Regions from separate parts of the Vogesella sp. genome, predicted to be linked through region 2. Evidence: riboswitches for the same ligand, from Rfam matches in the RefSeq annotation. Region 2 holds a riboswitch; the other holds the start of a gene.

Region 1 (4,367 bases), on a different contig from region 2:
TGGTCTTGATCACGCGGTCCAGCGACACAAAGTGCTGGCCGTCGCCGCGCAGCGCCATGCGGGCCGCGTTGATGGCCTTGATCGACGCCATCGCGTTGCGCTCGATGCACGGCACCTGCACCAGGCCGCCTACCGGGTCGCAGGTGAGGCCCAGGTTGTGTTCCATGCCGATTTCGGCGGCGTTTTCCACTTGCTCCGGCGTGCCGCCCAGCACTTCGGCCAGGCCGCCGGCGGCCATCGAACAAGCCGAGCCTACCTCGCCCTGGCAGCCCACTTCGGCGCCCGAGATCGACGCGTTCAGCTTGAACAGGATGCCGATGGCGCCGGCGGTCAGCAGGAAGCGTACGATCCCGTCGTCGTTGGCACCCGGAATGAAGCGGGCGTAGTAGTGCATCACCGCCGGGATGATGCCGGCCGCGCCGTTGGTGGGTGCGGTCACCACGCGGCCGCCGGCGGCGTTTTCTTCGTTGACCGCCAGCGCGTACAGGTTGACCCAGTCCATCACGGTGAGCGGGTCGCGCAGCGCGGCTTCCGGCGAGGCCAGCAGCTTCTGGTACATGTCGGCAGCGCGGCGTTTTACCTTCATGCCCCCAGGCAGGATGCCCTCGCGCTCGCAGCCGCGCTTCACGCAGCCTTGCATCACGCGCCAGATGTTGAGCAGGCCGGCGCGTACTTCGTCTTCGCTGCGCCAGGCCAGTTCGTTTTCCAGCATGATCTGGCTGATCGATTTGCCGTGGCGCTGGCACAGCGCCAGCAGCTCGGCACCGGTCTTGAACGGGTGTTTCAGCTCGGTGACGCCGGGTGGGGTGAAACCGGCGTCGATGGCGGCTTCGTCCACCACGAAGCCGCCGCCCACCGAGTAATAGGCGCGCTTGGACAGGCTGTCGCCGTTGGCCGCAAACGCTTCGAAGATCATGCCGTTGGGGTGGTAGGGCAGCGCTTTGCGTTTGTGCAGGATCAGGTGTTCGCCTTCGACAAAGGGCACCACGTGGCTGCCCAGCAGGCGGATGGCTTTGTCGGCACGGATGGCGGCCAGCATACCGTCTACCGCGTCGGTATCGACCAGGTCGGGGTGTTCGCCCTGCAGGCCCAGCAGCACGGCGGTGTCGGTACCGTGGCCTTTGCCGGTGGCGCCCAGCGAGCCGAACATCTCGGCTTTCACGCTGGCGGTGGCGGCCAGCAGGCCGTCTTTTTCCAGCCGCGCTACAAACTGGCGGGCGGCACGCATCGGGCCAACGGTGTGGGAGCTGGACGGGCCGATGCCGATCTTGAACAGGTCGAATACGCTGATAGCCATGCTGCTTCTCTTTTTATGGTGCGGGCGCGGGTGGCGCCACGGGTGTTGTCTGTCCGGCCGGGTGGGCCATGGTGGGTGGGTGCTGCCGGGGCAGCGGCGGCATTGTACTGAGCAATGCCGCCGCTGTGTGCACTACCGATGCTGCAGTGCGTTTTAACGATACACAGGGAACGCCGCGCACAGTTCGGCCACCTGGCGCCGTACGCGGGCGGCGACGTCGGCGTTATCGATATCGTCCAGGATGTCGCATACCCAGTGCGCTACCTGGCCGGCTTCGGCGCTGCCGAAACCGCGGCTGGTAATGGCCGGGGTGCCGATGCGGATGCCGCTGGTCACAAACGGGCTTTGCGGGTCGTTCGGCACCGCGTTCTTGTTGACGGTAATGCAGGCCGCGCCCAGCGCCGCGTCGGCGGCCTTGCCGGTCAGGCCCTTGTCGATCAGGCTCAGCAGGAACAGGTGGTCGTCGGTTTTGCCGGATACCACGGTATAGCCGCGCTGGCGGAACACCGCCACCATGGCGCGGGCGTTATCCAGCACTTGCTGCTGGTAGGCTTTGAACTCGGGTTGCAGCGCCTCCAGGAAGGCCACTGCCTTGGCGGCGATCACGTGCATCAGCGGGCCGCCCTGGATGCCGGGGAAAACCAGCGATTGCAGTTTTTTCACCAGCGCCTCGTCCGGGTTGGCCGCCAGGATCAGGCCGCCACGCGGGCCGCGCAGGGTTTTGTGGGTGGTGGTGGTCACCACGTGGGCGTGCGGCAGCGGGCTGGGGTAGAGCCCGGCCGCCACCAGGCCGGCGACGTGCGCCATGTCCACAAACAGCCAGGCGCCAACGCTGTCGGCAATCTGGCGCATGCGCGCCCAGTCCACCACCAGCGAGTAGGCGGAGAAGCCGGCTACCAGCATCTTGGGCTGATGCTCGACGGCCAGCCGTTGCACCTCGTCGTAATCGATGGCGCCGCTTTCCGTGTTGATGCCGTATTGCACCGCCTTGTAGATCTTGCCGGAAAAATTGACGCTGGCGCCGTGGGTAAGGTGGCCGCCGTGGGCCAGGCTCATGCCCAGGATGGTGTCGCCCGGTTGCAGCAGCGCCATGTACACGGCGGCGTTGGCCTGGCTACCGGAGTGCGGCTGCACGTTGGCGTAGCGGGCGCCAAACAGCTGGCAGGCGCGGTCGATGGCCAGCTGCTCCACTACATCCACGTGCTCGCAGCCGCCGTAGTAGCGCTTGCCGGGGTAGCCTTCGGCGTACTTGTTGGTCAGTTGTGTGCCTTGTGCCTGCATTACGCGCGGGCTGGTGTAGTTTTCCGAGGCAATCAGCTCGATGTGGTCTTGCTGGCGCTGGTTTTCGGCCTGGATGGCGGCCCACAGTGCGTCGTCGAAGCCGGCAATCTGCATGTCTTGCGTGAACATATCTGTCTCCATGTCGTGTCTGGCTGCTGGCAGCAGCCGTGTGCATGGCTCTTTGGCGGGTGCCCAGGGTGCCGCGTGACGGCAGGGGCGGGCGGGGCATGGCTGGCACAAAGGCGACGGCACCCGACCGGCCATGCCGGACGATGCCCCCTCTGTCCCTTGTGCCTGAGATATTGCGGCGCGCGATTGCGCACCGGGTGTCCTTCGGCGAGGCGGCTTTGCGGCCAACCTTCTCTCCAGAGTGCCTCGCGTCCACAGTTCTTTTGCCTGAGAGTTTCCGGGGCGATTCCCCTTCGGCGCTGCCGCGTAGGCAGTCTCTCCTGTGGCCGCGGCCGTGGCTGTCGCGGTGAGCTGCAGTCCGGCCTGGCTTGCAGAATCTAGAAGACCGCGCTTGCCGCTGTCAATGCGTGCGGCAGATTTATCGATGTGCGAACGCAGCAAAACGCCCCCGCAGGCAACAGCCGGGCGGGGGCGGGGTGGTGCGGGCAAGGGTCGCTCAGAACATGCCGTTGCCGTTGGCGTCTTTGGCCGGCACCGGCTGGATCACGTCCCAGTGCTCGGCAATCTTGCCGTCCTGCACGAGGAAGATGTCCACCACCGCCACGCCCAGATCGCCGGGCTTGTCCTGGCTGTGCACGTGCAGCATCACCAGGTCGCCGTCGGCCAGCACGCGCTTGATGCTGGCGCGGCTTTGCGGGTTATTGGCGCGGATCCAGCGTACGTAGTCTTGCAGCGGCGCGACGCCGTTGGCCACCTCCGGGTTGTGCTGGATGTAGCCGGGTGCCAGGTAGCTGGCTGCCTGTTCTGCATCCAGCCGGGTGAAGGCGGCATCGTAAAAGGCCAGCACCAGCGCCTTGTTGGCGTCTTCGCGCGGGCCGGCCAGCGCCGGCAGAGCGCTGGTAGCCAGGCCTGCGGCCAACAATGCCGCGCTCAGCAGGCGCTTCATTGGGCGGCAGCTACGGTAAAGCGCTGGCGATGGTGACGTGCCTGTTCGGCCTCGTCCACGATGGCTACCGCCAGGTCGGCCACGCTGATGCCGGCCGGCGCGTCGCCGTCCATCAGCAGTTCGTTGGCGCCCAGACGGTACTGGCCGCTGCGCTCGCCCGGGGCCAGCATGGCTGGCGGCGATACGAATACCCAGTCCAGCACGGTTTCGTCTTGCAGCTTGTTCAGCGCCTGGCGTGCACCTTCGGCGCCTTCCTTGTATTCGGCCGGGAAGTGCGGGGTGTCGATCAGCTGCAGGCCCGGTGCCACGTACAGGCTGCCGGCGCCGCCTACTTCGATGAAGCGTGCCACGCCGGCGGCCTTGGTGCCGGCCACAATGGCGTCGTGGCCTTGCAGGAACAGCGTGCGGATGTCGGCTTTGTCCCAACCCGGGTTGAAGGCGCTGATCACCACGTCGTGGCCGGCCACGTCACGGGCGATGGCGTCGGCGTCGTAGGCGTTGCTGGCCTTGACGGTGAGGTTGGCCGCAGCGGCAACGCGTTCCGGGCGGCTGACCAGGGCGGTAACGTGATGGCCGCGGGCCAGAAGTTCCTGTTGCAGGGCTTGGCCGACAAAACCGCTGGCGCCGATGAGTGCGATGTTCATGCTGTGTCCTTTCGGGTGGGGGAGGGGAATGACTGCATGGTAGATCACCCGGTTTTGGCTGATAATCCGC
Region 2 (4,367 bases):
TGCCGGCAGACGTACAGACGCGCGACGAGATCTGGCAGTGGGCGCGACAAAACTGGCAGCTGGGCAGGGTGCCGGCCGGGCCTATCGTCCTGGCATAGCCAAACAACGCTATAATTTTGTGCAAAGCAGCAGGGCCTCGGCGTCGGGGCCCTGTTTGTTTTATGGCGTAGCTGCAGGCCATGCAGCGCGTTACACCACGCTCCGGGACAGGGGCGGGTGTCAGGACATCAGCAAAAACCCGAGAACAATCAGGATTTTCCATGCCATACCCGTTTTACCGCACGCAGTGGGCGTGCCTTGTCGCTTTGCCGGTTTTCCCTGAGCTGAAAGGAGCGCGCCATGACTAAGGCCGCACCGGGCAAGCTCGGTTTCTGGATGTGTACCGCCCTGGTGGTGGGCAATATGATCGGCTCCGGCGTGTTCTTGCTGCCGGCCTCGCTGGCGCAGTACGGCGCCTCGTCGCTGATCGGCTGGACCATCACCTCGCTGGGCGCCATCTGCCTGGCGCTGGTATTTGCCAAACTGGCCACCCTGCTGCCGCACAAGGCCGGGGGGCCGTACGCTTACATCCATGAAGGTTTCGGCGATTTCGCCGGCTTCCTGATTGCCTGGGGCTACTGGATTGCGCTGTGGGCCGGCAACGCCGCGCTGACCGTGGCCGGTGTCAGCTACCTGGGGGTGTTCTTTCCGGTACTGAACCAGAGCAATCTGGCTGCCGGCGCCACCGCCATCGGCCTGATCTGGCTGGTGACCTGGATCAACAGCCGCGGCCCGCAAAGCTCCGGCCGTGTGGCGATCGTGACTACGCTGATCAAGCTGCTGCCGCTGGGCGGCGTCACCATCGCCGGCCTGCTGTACCTGAACCCCGACTTCGTACAGTTCAACCCGCAGCACAAGCCGCTTGGCGAGGCCATTCCCGCCACCATGGCGCTGACGTTGTGGGCGTTTCTGGGGCTGGAGTCGGCGTCGGTACCCGCTGGCGATGTGGACCAGCCGCAGCGCACCATTCCGCGCGCCACCGTGCTGGGTACCCTGATTGCCGCCGGCCTGTACATCCTCAGTACCATCGCGTTGCAGGGGCTGATGCCGGCCAGCCAGTTGGCCGCGTCCAGCGCGCCGTTTGCCGATGCTGCCCGCCAGCTGTGGGGCGACTGGGCCTACTACGCGGTAGGCCTGGGGGCGGTGGTATCGTGTTTCGGTGCGCTGAATGGCTGGTGCCTGATGCAGGGCCATATCCCGGCAGCCGCAGCGCGCGATCATTTGTTCCCGCATTTTTTCACTCGTGAGAATCGTGCCGGCGTCCCCATCGTCGGCCTGATGTTGTCTACCGTGCTGGTGACCATCCTGCTGGCCAGCAAATACGCGGGCGGCGATAGCGGCGTGCAGATTTTCGAGTTCGTGATTTTACTGGCCACCGCCACCACGCTGCTGCCGTACGCCTTCTGTGCCATGGCGCTGCTGGCGGTGATGCTGAAGCGCCATCGCCAGTTCAGCCGTCGCGACTGGTACGCGCCGCTGGCGTTCTCGTTTGGCGGCTTCATCTTTGCCATGTGGACTATTTACGGTTCCGGCGCCGAGGTGGTGATGTGGGGCGTGCTGCTGCTGCTGGCCGGCCTGCCGATCTACCTGTGGCAACTGCGCGAGCGGCTGGTCAAAGGCTAAACGTCGAGCAGCAGGGTAGCCTGCGGCCAACCTGACATCAGCCCGGCATGCTATGCGTGCCGGGCTTTTGGCTTGCCATTTGGCCTTCGCGTACCCTTGGCAGGCGCCTGCCATGCAGGCTGTGTGGCAAACGGTAGCGGGTGCCACAGTGCTACCAAATCCCGCTTGCCAACGCGGCTACCGGCAACGATAATGCGCGCATTCCGCAGGAGAGAGCGGTTTGCCCGCCGGGCAGAACCGCCGCCGAAGGCGCAAGTGCACCCGCAATCGCTCAGGCAAAAGGACTGCAAGAATCGGGGTTTTCCCCGCAGAATCTGGAGAGCGGCGCACAGGATGCGCCCACCGAAGGGGCTAACGGCGCAACGCCGGAAAATCTCAGGTGCAGGGACAGAGGGGTGTGAGAAACAGAGGAAACTCACGCTCGTACAAGGACCTGCCATGACAGCCCCGCAACGTACCCCCCTATACGAAGCCCATCTCGCGTCCGGCGCGAAAATGGTCGATTTTGCCGGTTGGGACATGCCCATCCATTACGGTTCGCAGCTGAAAGAGCACGAGATCGTGCGCAGCGACGCCGGCATGTTCGACGTGTCGCACATGACCGTGGTGGACATCACCGGTAGCGACGCCAAGGCCTGGCTGCAAAAGCTGATTGCCAATGACGTGGCCAAGCTGGGTTTCGAGGGCAAGGCGCTGTATTCCGGCATGCTGAACGAACAAGGCGGTGTGGTAGACGATCTGATCGTATACCTCACCGCTTTTGGTTTCCGGATGGTCGTTAACGCCGGCACCACCGAAAAAGACCTTGCCTGGATGGACAAGCAAGCCGCCGGTTTTGACGTGAAGCTGCAAGTGCGCCGCGACCTGGCCATGCTGGCCGTGCAAGGCCCCACCGCCATCGACAAAGTGTGCAGCGTGAAGCCGGCGCTGGCCGATAGCATCCGCGCCCTCAAGGTATTCCAGGGCCTGCCGTCCGGCGAATGGTTTTTTGCCCGCACCGGTTACACCGGTGAAGACGGCCTGGAAATCATGATCCCGGCTGCTGAAGCCATCACCTTCTTCAACCAGCTGAAAGACGCCGGCGTGGCCCCCATCGGCCTGGGCGCTCGCGACACGCTGCGCCTGGAAGCCGGCATGAACCTGTACGGCCACGATATGGACGAGACCGTCTCCCCGCTGGAAGCCGGCATGGGCTGGACCATCGCCTGGACCGAAGGCCGCGACTTCATCGGCCGCAGCGCGCTGGAAGCGCAAAAAGCCGCCGGCGTGGCCATGAAGCAGGTGGGCCTGGTACTGGAAGGCCGCGGCGTGCTGCGCGAAGGCCAGAAAGTCGTGGTGGACGGTATCGGTGAAGGCATCATCACCAGCGGCACCTTCTCGCCGACCCTCAAGCATTCCATCGCCATCGCCCGTGTGCCGGCTGCCACCGGCGCTACCGCCCAGGTGGACCTGCGCGGCACGCTGACCGACGTGCGTGTGGTGAAAATGCCGTTCGTGCGTAACGGCAAGAAAGTTTTTGAATAAGCTGGTGTATAACGACGGGGCGAGCAAGAGCCGGTCCCGGTACACCATCCAAGTCTATTTTTCTGGAGAGAAACGATGAGCAACATTCCTGCCGACCTGAAATACGTATCCAGCCACGAATGGCTGCGTCTGGAAGCTGACGGTTCCGTAACCGTCGGCATTACCGAACACGCGCAAGAGCTGCTGGGCGACATCGTGTTCGTCGAGCTGCCGGCCGTGGGCGCCAACCTGGCTGCCGAAGAGCAAGCCGGCGTGGTGGAGTCGGTAAAAGCCGCTTCCGACGTATACGCCCCGATCGCAGGCGAAATCCTGGAAGTGAACGCCGAGCTGGAAGCCAACCCGGAGCTGGCCAACAGCGAGCCGTACGCCGCGGGCTGGTTCTTCAAGATCAAGCCGGCCAACGCCGCTGATCTGGACGGCCTGCTGGACGCCGCTGCCTACGCAGCCGAAATCGGCGCCTGATGAAACGGCCCTGCCATCGCAAGATGGCGGGGCTTTTTTTTGCCGCGAATTTTTGCCACGAAACCCACGAAACAACACGAACGCTTCCATTGTTGACGTGTACTAGGCAAGCCATGACCTTGCCCGGATCATTTTGTGTCTTTTGTGGTTTTCGTGGCCAAGCAGTAAGCCGTTCGTGGCTAATCGATTAGACGGAATCGCAGACATGTCTCTCTCGCAACTCTTCCATCACCAAGAATTCATCGCCCGCCACATCGGCCCGTGCGATACCGAACAACAGCAGATGCTGGCCGAGATCGGCGCCAGCTCGCTGGAAGACCTGGTGGCACAAACCGTGCCGGCCGGTATCCGTTTCAACCGCGCCCTCGACCTGCCGGCTGCGCAGCGTGAAGTGGACGCGCTGGCCGACCTGAAGGCCGTGGCCAGCAAGAACGTGGTAAACAAATCGTTCATCGGCCTGGGTTACTACCCGGTGATCACCCCCGGTGTCATCCTGCGCAACGTGCTGGAAAACCCGGGCTGGTACACCGCCTACACCCCGTACCAGGCTGAAATCGCCCAGGGCCGCCTGGAAGCGCTGCTGAACTATCAGCAAATGGTGATCGACCTCACCGGTCTGGACATCGCCAACGCCTCGCTGCTGGACGAAGCCACCGCCGCCGCTGAAGCTATGGCGCTGGCGCGTCGCGTATCCAAAGTCAAAGCAGACCAGTTTTTTG

The links. Region 2 has a riboswitch for glycine ahead of gcvT (glycine cleavage system aminomethyltransferase GcvT). Riboswitches for the same ligand answer to the same signal wherever they lie in the genome.
Region 1: linked by a shared signal. The riboswitch ahead of glyA (serine hydroxymethyltransferase) and the one ahead of gcvT (glycine cleavage system aminomethyltransferase GcvT) in region 2 are both predicted to bind glycine.

What each region holds. Positions count from the first base shown of each region.
Region 1 covers NZ_JBKBHK010000012.1:554-4,920, forward strand. The annotation lists gene ACK4FZ_RS13550 (L-serine ammonia-lyase) at 1-1,297, opposite strand, end outside; gene glyA (serine hydroxymethyltransferase) at 1,451-2,707, opposite strand; glycine riboswitch at 2,856-2,951, opposite strand; glycine riboswitch at 2,953-3,040, opposite strand; gene ACK4FZ_RS13560 (nuclear transport factor 2 family protein) at 3,204-3,653, opposite strand; gene ACK4FZ_RS13565 (NAD(P)-dependent oxidoreductase) at 3,650-4,297, opposite strand.
Region 2 covers NZ_JBKBHK010000006.1:37,056-41,422, reverse strand. The annotation lists gene gluQRS (tRNA glutamyl-Q(34) synthetase GluQRS) at 1-98, shown strand, start outside; gene ACK4FZ_RS09195 (amino acid permease) at 340-1,662, shown strand; glycine riboswitch at 1,859-1,959, shown strand; glycine riboswitch at 1,967-2,063, shown strand; gene gcvT (glycine cleavage system aminomethyltransferase GcvT) at 2,101-3,186, shown strand; gene gcvH (glycine cleavage system protein GcvH) at 3,262-3,648, shown strand; gene gcvP (aminomethyl-transferring glycine dehydrogenase) at 3,854-4,367, shown strand, end outside.